One region of the Sporanaerobacter sp. PP17-6a genome, then DNA from elsewhere that is predicted to be linked to it. Evidence: riboswitches for the same ligand, from Rfam matches in the RefSeq annotation. Region 1 holds a riboswitch; each other region holds the start of a gene.
The links. A riboswitch is a leader RNA that binds a small molecule or an ion and turns the genes downstream of it on or off. The one in region 1 is predicted to bind cobalamin.
Positions count from the first base shown of each region.

Region 2: another riboswitch for cobalamin. It lies ahead of PP176A_RS07620 (sirohydrochlorin cobaltochelatase); the one in region 1 lies ahead of PP176A_RS04750 (hypothetical protein).
Region 3: another riboswitch for cobalamin. It lies ahead of PP176A_RS14205 (succinate CoA transferase); the one in region 1 lies ahead of PP176A_RS04750 (hypothetical protein).

Region 1 covers NZ_FMIF01000009.1:58,345-63,720, reverse strand. Annotated here, with positions in the region: gene PP176A_RS04760 (anaerobic ribonucleoside triphosphate reductase) at 1-1,914, shown strand, start outside; gene nrdG (anaerobic ribonucleoside-triphosphate reductase activating protein) at 1,925-2,434, shown strand; cobalamin riboswitch at 2,478-2,656, shown strand; gene PP176A_RS04750 (hypothetical protein) at 2,751-4,763, shown strand; gene PP176A_RS04745 (hypothetical protein) at 4,756-5,376, shown strand, end outside.
Region 2 covers NZ_FMIF01000015.1:98,663-104,038, forward strand. Annotated here, with positions in the region: gene PP176A_RS07610 (FecCD family ABC transporter permease) at 1-398, opposite strand, end outside; gene PP176A_RS07615 (ABC transporter substrate-binding protein) at 478-1,509, opposite strand; gene PP176A_RS07620 (sirohydrochlorin cobaltochelatase) at 1,543-2,325, opposite strand; cobalamin riboswitch at 2,425-2,605, opposite strand; gene PP176A_RS07625 (cobalt-precorrin-6A reductase) at 2,618-3,382, opposite strand; gene cobJ (precorrin-3B C(17)-methyltransferase) at 3,379-4,119, opposite strand; gene cbiG (cobalt-precorrin 5A hydrolase) at 4,120-5,133, opposite strand; gene cobM (precorrin-4 C(11)-methyltransferase) at 5,130-5,376, opposite strand, start outside.
Region 3 covers NZ_FMIF01000038.1:55,630-61,005, reverse strand. Annotated here, with positions in the region: gene PP176A_RS14210 (YitT family protein) at 1-638, opposite strand, end outside; gene PP176A_RS14205 (succinate CoA transferase) at 619-2,181, opposite strand; cobalamin riboswitch at 2,319-2,501, opposite strand; gene PP176A_RS14200 (class II SORL domain-containing protein) at 2,620-2,994, opposite strand; gene PP176A_RS14195 (THUMP domain-containing class I SAM-dependent RNA methyltransferase) at 3,157-4,296, shown strand; gene PP176A_RS14190 (cob(I)yrinic acid a,c-diamide adenosyltransferase) at 4,316-4,849, shown strand; gene PP176A_RS14185 (methyl-accepting chemotaxis protein) at 4,839-5,376, opposite strand, start outside.

The DNA of each region.
Region 1 (5,376 bases):
TCCGAAGGGGCGAAACAGTTTTATGATTTGTTTATATTAAAGCCTGAACATTCCAAAGCTCACAAAGAAGGGGATATTCATATACATGATTTGGATTTTCTTATGCTGACTACTACCTGCTGCCAGATAGATATCGTAAAGCTGTTTAAAGGAGGGTTTTGTACCGGCCATGGATTTTTGAGAGAACCTAACGACATTCAAAGTTATGCCGCTTTAGCCTGTATTGCTATACAGTCCAATCAGAATGACCAGCACGGTGGTCAGAGCATACCGAATTTTGACTACGGAATGGCACCGGGGGTTAAAAAAACATATGTAAAATTATATAGAGTAAATTTATTAAAAGCCTTTGAGTTGTTGACGGAGGATGGAGAAATTCAAGATAAAATTATAGATATCTTTGATAACATTCACAAAGAAAAGGGATTGAAGCCCTCCATTGCAAATAACGAGAAGTATAAAGAAGCGGAATTTAATTATCTTTCTGATCTTATAAAAGATCCTTTATTGATAAAAAAAGCCCAAAAATTTGCAGAAAAAAATGCGTTGAAAGAAACGGACAGAAAAACTTTTCAGGCAATAGAAGCATTTATACACAATTTAAATACTATGCATTCCAGAGCGGGAGCTCAGATACCTTTTAGTTCCGTTAACTATGGAACCGATACGTCTCCGGAAGGCAGAATGGTTATGAAAAATCTTCTTCTTGCTACGGAAGCCGGCCTCGGAAACGGAGAAACTCCCATATTTCCGATACAGATTTTTAAAGTTAAGGAAGGAGTTAATTATAATGAAGGGGAGCCAAATTATGACCTGTTCAGATTATCATGCAGAGTAAGTGCAAAGAGACTGTTTCCTAATTTTTCGTTCTTGGATGCACCGTATAATCTTCAGTATTATAAACAGGGCCATCCGGAAACGGAGATTGCATATATGGGATGCAGAACAAGAGTTGTAGGAAATGTTTATGACCCCGACAGAGAAATAATATACGGAAGAGGGAATTTAAGCTTTACTACTGTCAATTTGCCGAGATTGGGGCTGAAAAGCAAAGGTAATCTGGATATATTCTTTAAGGAACTTGATAAGGTTATAGATTTAGTTATCGATCAATTGTTGGAAAGATTTGAGATGCAAGGGCGCAAAAAGGTAAAAAATTACCCCTTCCTCATGGGGCAGGGAATATGGATTGATTCGGATAAATTAGGAGAAGAAGACGAGGTAAGAGAAGTATTGAAACATGGGACTTTGACTATGGGATTTATAGGCCTTGCCGAATGTTTGAAAGCACTTACGGGAAAACATCATGGGGAATCCGAGGAATCGCAAAGATTAGGCCTTGAAATTATAGGGCATATGAGAAAGAGAATGGACGAAGCAAGCCAAAAATATAAGATGAATTTTTCCCTTCTTGCTACTCCGGCGGAAGGAACGGCAGGAAGATTTGTTAAAATGGACAAAGAAATATTCGGTTCCATTGAAGGAATAACGGACAGGGAATATTATACAAACAGTTTCCATGTTCCTGTATATTACGAAACAACCGCTTTTCACAAGATAAAAACGGAAGCTCCATATCATTCTCTTACAAATGGGGGACATATAACATATGTGGAGTTAGACGGAGATCCGACTCAAAACTTAGAAGCCTTTGAAAAAATTATAAGAGTAATGAAGGAATCCGGAGTAGGCTATGGTTCAATAAATCATCCCGTGGACAGAGATCCCGTCTGCGGATATACCGGAATTATCGGTGATACCTGTCCCAAATGCGGAAGGGAAGAAGGAAATATACCTTTTGAGAGGATCAGACGTATTACAGGGTATCTGGTGGGAACCTTAGACCGTTTCAATGATGCAAAGAGAGCAGAGGAAAGGGACAGAGTCAAACATTTTTCCTGCTCTGTAAAATAGGGAGAAAGATATGACTGATTTTTTAAGAATAGCAGGAATAATTAAAGAATCTATAGTTGACGGACCCGGTATAAGACTGGTAGTTTTTTCTCAAGGGTGTAAACACAACTGTAAAGGATGCCATAATCCGGAGACTCATTCCTTTACCGGCGGCAGACTGATAGATATTAAAGATATCTTGAAAATGGTAAAGGATAATCCTCTCTTAGACGGAGTAACCTTTAGCGGAGGAGAACCTCTTGAGCAAGCCGAAAATTTTGCGGTTTTAGGAGAAAGAATAAAGGAAATGGGGCTAAATGTTATAACTTATACGGGATATACTTGTGAGAAAATAATTGAAAGTTTCAATGACAGACCGGGTTGGGAGAGATTAATGAAATGTACGGATATTCTCATAGACGGCCCCTTTGAGATAGATAAAAAAAGCCTTATGCTGAAATTCAGAGGTTCTTCAAACCAAAGGATTATAGACATGAAAGCTTCTATACTTTGCGGGAAACCTATAGTTATAACTCCTTGACAATGTTAATTTGTATGGAATATAATGTTGATGAAAGTAATTTAATATATGGAAAAGATAAAATATAGCACAATAAGGAAAAGGGTGAAAAACCCTTGCTGTAGTCGCAGCTGTAATCAGGAATTTAGGTTGATGTTTTTGCCACTGTTTGTATACAAATGGGAAGGTTCGGCCTAAAGATGATCTGAAAGCCAGAAAACTTGGTGTTGTATTTCTTCTCGATACTCCGACTTAGAGGAAAGGGAAGGTTGAGTGAAATGAATTTAAACCCTCTTCCTTGGAAGAGGGTTTTATTTTTAAAGGGAAGTGTGGGAATGTGAAAAAATTAGTTGGAATAGGTTTGTTAATTTTTATAATATTATCTTCATGGGGGATATCCTATGGAAGCGGCGAAACAAGAATTACAGGAATCATCGGATTTGGCGGAAAAGTAAAGCTGAAAAGTGTAAATCCGTTAAAAATCACCGTAAGTACCGGAAATTCAGGTATAGATGAAGGTATAATCCGCATAGAAACTGAAAACAGGAAATATTATGAACCCGTAAAGATAGATGATAATAGTGAAAAAGTATATTATTTTTCCATTCCCATACCTGATTCCGAGGGTAAAATAAAAGTAACGTTAGAGAATAAAGGAAAGAAGATAAATTCCGTCGAAATCCCATTTGAACCTATTTCCGAGAAAACAACCATCTTAGGAATATTATCCGATGAACCGGAGAGATTGAATTATCTCAGCCAATTGAAACTAAATTTTATTCCCATGGAAGATATAGAAATAGTTGATTTGACCAAATACCTCAGCCTGAATGAAGAAGAACTTGAAAATTTAGATATGGTTTTTATAGAGAACTACAATTCAGAACAATTACCGGAAGAATTCGGGCAAAATCTTATTCAATGGGTTAAAAGAGGACACAATATTTTCATTGGAAACAAAACCTACAAATATAAAACTTTAACCGGAATATTTAAAAATTTAAATCAAGAAGAGATTTGGCATTTGGGAGAAGGTAACGTTGTATCCATAAACGAAAATTTGGAAACGATATCCTTAGATAACATAAAAGAATCAATTGAAAAATATGCTACATATTTAAATCTTAACGATTTGATCAAACCTGAAAATATTTTTAACAGGGAAAATGAGTGGAAAAATATGTTTTTTATAGGAAATTCTCTGTTGAAACCCAGTTATAATTTGGTTTATATATTTCTGTCCTTACTGATAGTTTATTTAATATTTCTTATTATAGGATTGGGAGAAAAAAGAGGTAAAATATTTGGAATATCAATAGGAGCCTTTTCTTTGATATTTTTAATAGCTTTTTTTAGAGAAAATATCTATGGAAGCAATGTGGGAAAGGTTGAGATAAAGGAATACGGAGAAGGAGTTTTCTCTACAGGAGTTGCATATGTGAAGGGAACTAAAGAGAATTCGGAATTTCAGCTGAATGATGGATTCTTGGACGGATATGGAGAAGACAATATTCATGTTATGCCTTTAAGCCAAAAGGTTCTTGCATTGAAAAAAGAGGTGTATCCTATATTTTTTCAGAATCGGGATGAAAAAGAAAGTTATGTGCAGAAACTTTCTATAGACGAAAATTCAATTGTATCAGGTGAAATACAAAATATTCTCCCTTATGATTTGGATAGCAGCTTCATCATAATAGGAGATACGGTTATAAATATTGGAACATTAAACGGAAAACAAGAATTGGATATTAAATATAGATTGGATGAAAATTTAAAGAATACCGGCGATTTTAATTATTTGGACAAGGTTTCTACTGCTGCCAAATTAGATGACGAAGAAAAACAGCTGTTTGAACAGTATTACTATGCTGAAAGTAATCCTAAGAACTGCTATCTGATAGGATTTAGCACAATAAAGGATAAAGATGAAAAGACATATACAATGAATGTCTTTCAAATTGATTTTGAAGAAAAAGAACATTTAAACATTCCCTTCGGAGTTATTTGTCCGGTTAAAAACTATACTAAATACTCGGAAGATGAATATATAAGGGAATATACGTTAGAAGAGGGAGAAGAACTTCTTTTATACTATCCTATGCCTGTGCGAGGGGATATTGAATCCCTGAGTCTTAGAGCAAAGATTGATTATGGCAACTTAAAAATAGAAGCATTAAATCAAAAAGATAAAAAATGGGAAAAATTATCATCTCAGTTATTTCAGGGTGACAGAGTGAAGGATTTTACGGAAAATGGTCCGTTGACCATTAAGATAACCGGCAAAGGAAGAATTATGCTTCCTCAAATATCCCTTCGTGGGAAATTAAAATCAGGTGAAAATAATGAATGATTTTTTAGAGATGAATAAAAAAAACAGAGAGTTGATATTCAGTTATGTGTTGATTAATACCATAGTTCTTTTAGGGTGTTTTTTCATGATAATTTTAACGGATAATTCCTACGAGGAAGATTTAACGGGTAAAATGTATCTTTATTATTCCGTATTTCAATTAATATTGAATTCGATTCTTATAACATTGTGGGAATGGGAAAAGAACGGATTTTTTCATATTGCCATGTTTACCTTATCTTCTTTTCCTCATCTGATTTTACTCTTATCGGTAAACAATATGAGCGGATTGTACGGCCTTTTCCCTCTTATTATCCAATATATATGGGCAACGGTAATTATCAGCATTAAAAACATGATGAGACATAAAGGGAAAAGTGATTTTCACATACAGCTCATACTCAAGATATTTATATGTACGGTAATAATATTCAGCTTGATATTCCTTTATTATTATTATGAATATAGGAATTTAGTCGTAGTATCGATATTCGACAGGAGGATTCCTCTTGTATTTTTCTTAAATCCAGTGATGACTTCGGCAGGAACGGCTGCTTCTCAGCTGGGTCAGCCAAATTATCTGGGATACAAGCCTTTGGGTATTTTCTGCATA
Region 2 (5,376 bases), on a different contig from region 1:
AGAAGTGCACCTATAAATGCACCTATAGGTGCCAAATAGTAGAAATCCGGAAAGAGTATCAGAATTAATAATGTCATAAGTCCGGCTCCAGAGGAAACTCCTATGATATTTGGCGCCGCTAATGGGTTTCTCATAACACCCTGCAATATGGCTCCCGATAATGCAAGACATGTCCCAACGAGGGCTGCTACTATAGTTCTCGGCAATCTGACGTTCCATATTATTTGATAGTTCACTGTGGATTTTTCAAAGAATACCGCATTTATTATTTCCTTTGGATGTACCTTTACCGCTCCATTTCCTATGCTTATAAAAAAACTGATTACAGTCAAAGCTATAAAAATCAGTAAAATAACCTTCTTTTTAATTCTTTCTTTTTTTATATTGCTATCAGTCATATTTTATTCCCCTTAGTATTAAGCATTTTAATAGCTGTATAGTCTTTTATATAAAGACTATACAGCCATGCCAATCTTTTTATTTGAATATATCCGGATAAAGTATTTTTGCTAAGCCTTCATAAGCATCGGGATATTTTGCATTTGGTTTATATAAGTACAAGTCCTTAGAAAGAATTATATATCTGTCATTCTTCACAGCAGTAAGAGAGCTCCAAGCCGGATTATCTTCCACATCCTGTTTCAATCTTGCCATTATTTCCTCTTTATCGCTTCCCATAGTTTGTACAAATATGAAATCCGGATCTTCCTGTATTATTTTTTCCATGCTGAAGACCTTTGCATCAGACGAATTTGCCGCAGTATCGGATATATTTATGGTGTTTAAATCCTTGAGCATTTCCCCCACCATTGATTCCGAATTCCTGACTGTAATATTTTTAGCAGTAGCAAATACTATTAGCACTTTATATTTTTTGTCTTTCGGTACTTTTGCTATTATTTCATCTACTTTCTTTTTTACTTCATTGGTGTGTTTTTCATACAGGTCTTCTCTTCCGGTAATCCCCGTGAAAAGCCTTACAGTCATATAATAATCCTTTAAATAAGTATTAGCTAAATCAATAACCTGAATGTTATTTTGTTCCAATGACGGAATCAGTGATGCTTGACCTTTAAAGTCATTAGTCAAAATGACTAAATCAGGTTTTAATGCCAATATCTTTTCAAGGCTCGGAGAACCGGGGCTTCCTACAACTTCAGCGGATTTAGCATTTTCAATAGGTTTTTCCTCGGCTTCTTCTACCTTTCCTATTACTTTTCCGCCACAGCTATCCCAGATGTCAAGATATGAATTGTATAAGCAGACAACCCTTTCAGGGTTCTTTTTTATGGTTACTTCTTTTCCTCTGGCATCTGTAAATACTACATTATCCTTATTAACAGTAACCCCGTATTCTGATACTGGTTTATTCTCTTCTTCTTTCTTCGTTTCTTCTTTAGCATCATCATTATCCGAACCGTTTACATCTTTAGTGTTTTGACATCCGCTAAATATTGATACAGCCATCACAACTACCAAAAATAATAACAACATCTTTGTCTTTTTCATATTTCATTCCTCCTAAAATATTCTTTTCAATAATCAGTTATTTTCTATGACGGTTTTTAAGTGAGATATGAATATATCTTGAATTTTTTTATTCTGACCTAATCCAAGCATATTCACTTCAACCTCAAAACCGTCTTTGATTAACGTATTCTTCCATGAACTGCCTTTATCGCCAGCCATATCGTTGATTACGTGATCCCCCGTTACCAACATAAAGGGCATTAGTATAATTTTTTTTATCTTTCTCCGGAAGAGTTGAGGTATTATATTCCCTAACGTTATACTTCCTTCCATTGTTCCGATAAATATATTGTCTGAATATTCCTTTCTAAAATATTTTTCCAACAGACTATAACTGGTATCCGAGCTATGATCTGTACCATGTCCCATAAAAACCAATGCCTCATCAGGTTTAATTTGCGGAATTTCAATTGAATTTACTGTCCTTTCATAATCTGTATCATCGTATAACAGCGGTACTCCTATTTTTACAATGATATCCTGATTTTCTTTTTTAAACAATTCTGCCTGATTTACGAGCTTATTGTATTCATGACCTGGTATTATATGAAGGGATTGTATATATATTTGGGAAATACCTTCGTTTTTCATCTTCCCCAATGCTTCTGTTACATTATTTACTGATATTCCATCCCTTTTCTTAAGTTTATTAATCACCATCTGGGAAGTAAAAGCCCTTTCCGTATAATATCCGTTAAACTCCTTCTTCACCCTCTTTTCTATGCTTTTTATACATAATTTTTCGGCTTCCTCAAAGGTGGTGCCAAAACTTGCCACAATAATTCCTTTCTCCATTATTCCCTCCTTATCTCAAATAAAAAAACCATGGCCTTTTCTGCTATGGTTATATATAAATAAAACTTACATGTAAACAACCACTTCCCTCCGAAGGCTTATTTATAAAAGTTACAGGCAGGTCTCCTGGCTAATAGTTCATCCTACTCTCAATACCTTCCCAGAAAAGCTTCCAGTGGTAATTGTATGATTTCGTTCCTATTTACAGTAGCGGGGGCTGCAGCGGATTTTTCACCGCTTTCCCTTTTAATTTCAAAAAACCTGTAATTTTAAGCTATTTAATTATACAAGATTATTTCTTTAAATCTTTATCAATAACTTTAATTATATCATATATATTATCATATAAATTTATATAATTTATTTTAGGGCGTTTTATCAACACCACATTTACTCCTGTTTCTATAGCTCCTTTAATCTTTTCTTCGGTTCCTCCCTCATCTCCGCTGTCCTTAGTTACCATATATTTTATATTATAATTATTATACATGGCCTTATTGAATTCCTCTGTAAAAGGTCCTTGGGCCGCTATTATCTGCTTTGGAAGAAGCCTCAGGTCCTCACATTTTTTTATCACAGAATAGGTAGGCAAAACTCTCGCATACAGTCTGTCAATCTCTAAAGATGAAGTAAAAAGCTGAAGGTTATTGCTGCCGACAGTCAAAAGTATATTTCCTTTAGTTCCCTTTAAGTATGATATAGCTTTATCATAATCGGGAAAACAAGATACTCCATCTGTCTTATCATAGGAGTTTCCCTTTCTTTCATATCTTAAATATTTTATTCCCATAGATTTACATGCTGCCATGGCATTGACCGAAACCTTTTCGGCATAGGGATGAGTAGCATCTACTATACATTCTATTTTTCTTTTCCGTATCAACTTTTCCATATCCCCTTGTTCCATTTTTTCGGATATTACTTCCGCATTACAATCGGATTCTATTAGTATTCCTCCATACTTCGTAGCTGTAGAAGCTATAACGTCATATCCTCTTTGAAACAACAATTCTATTATCTTTCTTCCGTCAGATGTCCCTGACAATACCAATATCATATTGCATACCCTCTCGGTGTTATCATTTTGCCTTTTGCCATATAGGTATGTGAATTTCCGACAATAATCGTGGTAAACATATCTATATCATATTTAAGCATATCTTCAAGTGTAGTTATAACACATGATTCTCCCTTTCTTTTAGCGTTCCTGACTATCCCCACTAATGTATCATTTTTTTTATATTTAAGAAGTATTTCTCTTGCTTTTTCTATTTCCTTTTGTCTTCCCTTGCTCTTAGGATTATACAAACATACTACAAAATCCCCTTCTCCTGCACAGTGAAGCCTTTTTTCAATTAAACTCCAATCCGTAAGTAAATCACTCAAACTTATCGTAACATAGTCGTGCATAATAGGCGCTCCCAGAGAAGCCGCCGCTGCATTTGCAGCAGTAATCCCCGGTACTACTTCTACCTCTACGGAGCTTTTGCTTTTAAAAACTATTTCCAAAATTATTCCCGCCATTCCGTAAACACCGGCATCCCCACTGCTTATCAATGATACGGTATTCCCTTCTTCCGCATATTTTAAGGCTTCTTCACATCTTTCTTTCTCTTTTTTCATGCCCGTCGAAGCTACTTCTTTATCTCTTATTATATCTTCTATCAAGTCCACATAAGTTTTATATCCAACTATTACATCCGATTTTTCAATAGCATTTCTGGCTTCAAAGGTCATATGTTCAATATTGCCGGGACCTATTCCGACTACAAATATTTTTCCTGTCTTGTCCACCTATATTTCCTCCCATACAGATAAGGTTATTCCATTATAAGATTTTTTGGTCATAAGAAAATGTCCTCCCGAAGCGGTAAGCATTGCACAGGGTTCACAGACCCCGCCAACCCCTATAGTCTTTTTCACAAACTCGGAACAGCTAAAATTCTTTTCCACAGTTTTTATTTCTTCTCTGGAAACTATTTTAACTTCAGCATCATAATATCGGGCAGCTTCAAATATTCCTGCTTCATTTTTCTTAAGATCCACCGTTGCAAAATGCTTTATACTTCTTACGTCAATGTTTAAAGAATTCAATGCTTCTGCTACAGCCGATATTATAGCTTCCTTAGGAATTCCCCTTTTACAACCTATTCCTATGATTATATTTTTAGGTATAAGCTGTACTTCATTGGAAGAGGAGATGTCCAAAACTTTGTTTGTTATGTATATCATTCCCTTTCCCTTCGCAGATTCCACTATATTATCCGGAAGTTTTATATCTATTCTTATATCTGACTTTATCCCTACCAATTCATCATTTACTATAAGGGCAGTAACATCTTTGGCATTTAACATGTCGGATACCCGACAGTTTAATTTCTCCGCCAAAGTATCAACGGCTATCAATCCTCTGACATCGGAAGAAGTGGTTATCACGGCCTGCCCTCCTACTCTGTCTGCCAATAAACATGCCGCGTCATTAGCTCCTCCCAAATGGCCCGAAATTAAACTTATTACAAACTGTCCCTTCTCATCCATAACTATTATGCCGGGGTCCGTAGTTTTGCTTACCAAATACTTAGCTATACTCCTCACCACTATTCCCGCAGCCATGATAAACAGTATAATATCGTATTCATAAAATATGCTGCCCACGAATTCGCTCAATTTTTTATCTATAGTCAAAGTTTCCTTATCAGACCATTTTTTTAGGGTATATATATCTATCCTAATATTATCCAACGATTTTTTTACTCTCTTGGCCTGACGGGTACCTCCTTTTGTCAGAGTAACTATTGCCCAGTTCATTTTGCTCTCCTATACCCGTGACTAAAATTGCTGTCATACAGCTTGGACAGTTCATACTCATCCCCAAGAAAATCTCCTACAAGGATCTGTGCAGTTTTAGTTATTCCTTCTTTTTTAACCTTTTCCGCTATATTGCTGAGGTTGCCGATTATTATTTTTTCATCTTCCCAGCTGACCCTTTGTATTACCGCAACGGGTGTAGTTTCCTTATAGTGGCTTTTGAGCCTCTCTGCTACCTGATCT
Region 3 (5,376 bases), on a different contig from region 1:
TCGTTTATTACCTCGCTGTAGTTGCTTACTATAACAACTTGTTTACGGATATTCATACTTTCAATGGCTGCATCTATTACTAAACCATTTAGCAACACACCTAATAACGAATACAGGCCAATTTGCAGTCCATAGGCGAAGCCAGCTGCCAATGTTATTGAAAGATCGGAAATGAGCACACCCCGACCTAAATCTATACCCCAGAACCTATTTAATATTTTGGCTATAATATCTGTTCCGCCTGTTGAGGCATTTTGATTGAATACTATGCCCATGCCTATTGCAGATATTATAACACCCAAAATAAGCTGTATCAGTATATCATTTGCTAATGGTTTTTTCATGGGAAAAATTTTTTCAAATAATAATACCAAAACCGAGACCCCAAAACTTGCATATATGGTTTTAAAACCGAAATTAGTTCCGATAAAGATAAAGCCAATTGCAAATAGAAAAATATTTATAATTATCATAAGAAGTCCGATTGATAAATTCGGGATAAAATGATTTATAACAATAGCTAAACCATTAGCCCCGCCTACAGATAGATTTTTTGGCATTAAAAAAAAGTATAGACCGATTGCTACCAGTGACATTCCAACGGTAATTTTTATATATTCATTTGCTTTTTTCTTCATAGTCATCACCCTTTCTATTTATTAAATTTGCATAACAAACTATGTTGCCTCTTTTCATCGTGTCGGTTTTTTCTAATGATTCAAAACATTTAAAAGCCCTATTTAGTAATATAGGTATGTTCTTTTTACTCTTCATAGCTTCTTTCAAATAATCCGAAAGTAAATCCTTATAAATAGGATTAGCACAATTGTTTATTATGCTTATAGCTCTTTCCTTTGGACTTAAACCTCTCAAATCCGCTATTCCTTGCTCAGTAATAATTATGTTGACATCATGTTCGGTGTGATCGACATGAGATACAAGAGGTACTACGGTGGAAATAGTTTCATTTTTAGCTGTGGACTTTGTAAAGAATACTGACAGATAGGCATTTCTGGCAAAATCTCCTGAGCCTCCTATCCCATTCATGAGATTTCCACCCATTATATTAGAGGAATTTACATTACCGTATATATCTACTTCTATTGCCGTATTCATTGCTATGACCCCGAGTCTTCGGATTATTTCCGGGTTATTGCTAATCTCTTGTGGCCTCAATATTATCTTCGATTTATATCTTTTAATATCATCATAAAATTTATTTAATCCTTCCGGAGAAGGGGAAATAGCAGTTCCGGACGCTATTTGTACTTTTCCTATATCTATTAAGTCCAACATTGAATCCTGTATTACCTCTGAATAAAATTGAAGGTTATCATACTTTGAACGAGAGAATCCATTTAGTATTGAATTTGATACTGAACCGACCCCGGATTGAAAGGGCAATAATTTTCTTGGAATTCTGCCTGCTTTGATTTCATGGTCTAAAAATTCCAAAAAAATTTCCGCCATTAAATTACTGTCTTTATTTGGTTCTGCTAATTTTTTAACATCATCTCTTATATCCGTGAAAACTATGGCGATTATCTTATTTTTATCTATTTGGATATAATTTGTACCGATTCTATCTTTGCAGTTTAGTATAGGTATAGGCGTTCTTTTTGGGGGATTTGGTAAAGTATATATGTCGTGTATTCCTCTTAGATCTATTGGTTGACTTGTATTTATTTCTATTATTAATTTTTTAGCTTTTTTTACTATAGTTGGTGTTATACCTACAGAGGTAGTTGGTATCATACATCCGTTTTCGGTAATTTCAGATGCTTCTACGATTCCGATATCTATATCTTCCAAATAATTATAATTAATGTATTGAGGCAATAGGCTTAAATGAACATCACAAAATTGAATGTCTCCATTGTTTATAGCTTTTCTACAGCTATCATTTGTTTGATAGGGAATTCTTTTTTTTGTAATATTATTTCTGGCTAATTCACCGTCCAATTCATCTCCGACGGAAGCTCCTGTAATTAATGTAATTTTTATATTTTCGTTATTGTTTTTAATTCTTTTACTAAGTGCTAATGGTGTAGCTTTTGGATATCCTGAAGGAGTAAAGCCACTTGTAGCAATTGTCATACCATTTTTAATAAATAGTGCAGCGTTTTCAGCTGTAGTTATTTTTTTTCTTAGCTCAATATCTTTTATTCTATCTTCTATCACTCTTTTAACCTCCTCATGATTTTGGGCAATAAAAAAGTTCCTGAACTCGGCGGTTTCAGGAACTGTGACAAGCAAAATAACATTATGTATTTACATAATAATTCTATTCTGAAACACTCCCTATCTACCGTAGAGTTTTTAGTGCATTAGCAAAGGCAGGTATCCTGACTTAGGTTCATAGAATTTTAAGCCTTCCCAATTTCTCAGTGGCATATTTTAAAATTCTCACCTTCACAGTGGCGGGACCGTACAAGACTTTTACTTGTTTCCCTTTTAAACAAAGAAATATAAATCTTTGTACCTTTACCTAAATATTAAATTTAACTACAATTAAAATATATAATATAAATAACTTTTAGTCAAGGATACCAGAACAAGGAGATAGATTATTATAAAAAAAGATGAAGCTTCTTTTTAACAGCCTCATCTTTTACCTCACTATTCTACGGAAATTTCTATGCTATTTTCCCATAGACCGTGAATATTACAATAGCTTAACGCATGAATTGTACCGGATTTATCAATTTTTGTAGTCAGAGAAACGGAAGGCTCATTGTATATTTCGCTTTCTCCGTGAGCACTGAATTCAGAATTTCCGATTTCTATTGGGAATTTTGCATCTTTAGGCTGAAAGAATATTTTTATCCAACAAATGTGATGTTCCAAAGTATTCGGGTGAGGTATTTTTTCTCCTACTATTGCTTTTATTTCAAATGCTTCTCCTTTTTTAACTTTTTCAGGGGCATGAATTACAGGCACATGTTTTTCACCCTTCCAATCTCCGCTTTGAATTGTTTCTCCTATATTTTTCATATATTAAAGACCCTCCCTATTGTTTTTTGTTTTCTATATTCGTCATATAGAATTTAACCTATAACATTATATACCCAAGGATTTTAAAAAGTACTCATTTAAAAAGTATTTAATTTAGTTTTGGTGTATAATATTAAGGTAATTAATTATTGGGAGGATAAAATGGGACAAATAGAACTTATTGCGACCTCGACTTTTGGTTTGGAATCATTAGTTAAAAGGGAGCTTTTAAAATTAGGATATACGGATTTAAAAGTTGAAAATGGAAAGGTAACATTTAAAGGTGAAGAAAAAGATATTGCAAAGACAAATATCTGGCTTAGAACTGCCGATAGGGTATTCTTAAAAATGGGGGAATTTAAGGCTTTAACCTTTGATGAATTGTTCGAAAAAACTAAAGCACTTCCTTGGGAAGAATGGATAGATGAAGACGGGGAGTTTACCGTAAACGGAAAATCCGTGGATTCTAAGCTATTCAGCATTTCAGATTGCCAAGCCATAGTTAAAAAAGCAGTTGTAGAAAAATTAAAAACAAAATATAAAACTGAATGGTTTAAAGAAACAGGAGCTAAATTTACAATATTGGTTTCGATTTTAAAAGATGTGGTAACTCTATCCATTGATACTTCAGGGGAAGCCCTTCATATGAGAGGATACAGAAAAATGCATGTCAATGCACCTGTAAAGGAAACAATTGCTGCGGCTATGATTCAACTAAGTTATTGGAGTCCGGAGAGAATACTTATTGATCCATTTTGCGGTTCCGGCACTATTCCCATTGAAGCTGCTATGATAGGGAAAAATATCGCTCCGGGAATACAGAGAAGTTTTGCGGCAGAAGATTGGCAAAAAATAAAAGAAGAATATTGGAAAGAAGAAAAGATTTTTGCAAGGAAATCTATTATACAGGAGAGAGAACTGAAAATTTTTGGGTATGATATTGATAAAGAAGCTGTTAAAATTGCAAGAGAGAATACGTATGAGATGGGAGTGGACGACTGTATTACCTATGAAACAAAGGATGCATTGCAACTAAGCTCCAAGAAAAAATACGGAGTTATCATATCAAATCCTCCCTATGGAGAGAGAATGGGAGAGAAAGAAAAAGTAGAGGATTTATACAGAAAAATGGGTGAAGTTTTCAGTTTTTTGGATACATGGTCTCTTTATTTTCTTACATCTAACGAGGAGTTTGAAAAAATATACGGAAGGAGAGCTGATAGGAGAAGAAAATTATTTAATGGAAAAATTAAAGTGAATTATTATCAGTTTTATGGTCCAAGACCAAAAAAGAGAAATTAAAATGAAGGAGGAATTATTTGTGAAGATATACACGAAAACCGGGGATAAAGGGCAGACAAGTCTTTTTGACAATAAGAGAGTATCAAAAGATGATATAAGAGTTGAAAGTTATGGCACTGTAGATGAGCTGGTATCATTTTTGGGTCTTGCTAAAAATTATATAAAAGACGATAAGGATACATATGAATTAATAAATCATATTCAGAATAAACTTTTTATTGTTGCAGCCAATCTTGCCACAGAAGATCAAACAAAGGTTCCTCATAGAATAAAAGATGAGGATATAGACTATCTTGAAAAAAATATAGATAAGTATATGGCAAAGGTAAAAAAGCCCACAGGTTTTGTATTACCTGGGGCCGGACAAGCATCTTCATATTTTCATGTATCAAGAACAGTTGCCAGAAGAGCCGAAAGAAGAACAATTTCTCTTCAAAAAAATGCTGAAATAGATTCAAATGTTGTGAAATATTTAAACAGATTATCTGATTTACTCTATTCCATAGCAAGATATTTTGAAGAAGAAGAAATAAAAGTAGATTTTATACATTAAATTTTTCTACCATTTTATTTAGTTTATCTGCAATTTCCGATAAGCTTTCAATGGAAGAGGTGATTTCCTCCATGGCTGCAAGATTTTTATCTATTGCTTCCGAACTGGTTTGAGATGCTGCAGTAGTTTCTTCTGATATAGCGGATATTTCCGTAGCTCTTTCAAGGATATATTCGCTATTATTTCTTACCTCTTTAGAAGCTTCCGCAATTTCGACTATTGAAAGATTGATCTTATCGAATTTTTCCACCAATTCTTCAAAAGAAGCTTTAGTTAAATCAGCGACTTCTACACTTTCATTAACTATTCCGCTTACCTTTTCAATGCTGTCTACAGCACTTTTACTGCTTCCTGTAACGGAATTTGTAATTTTGGATATCTCATCTGAATATGTATGGGTTTCGTCGGCAAGTTTTCTTATTTCATCTGCCACTACAGCAAATCCCTTTCCTGATTCTCCTGCTCTTGCTGCTTCAATTGCTGCATTTAATGCAAGAAGATTCGTTTGTTCTGCTATTTGGTTTATG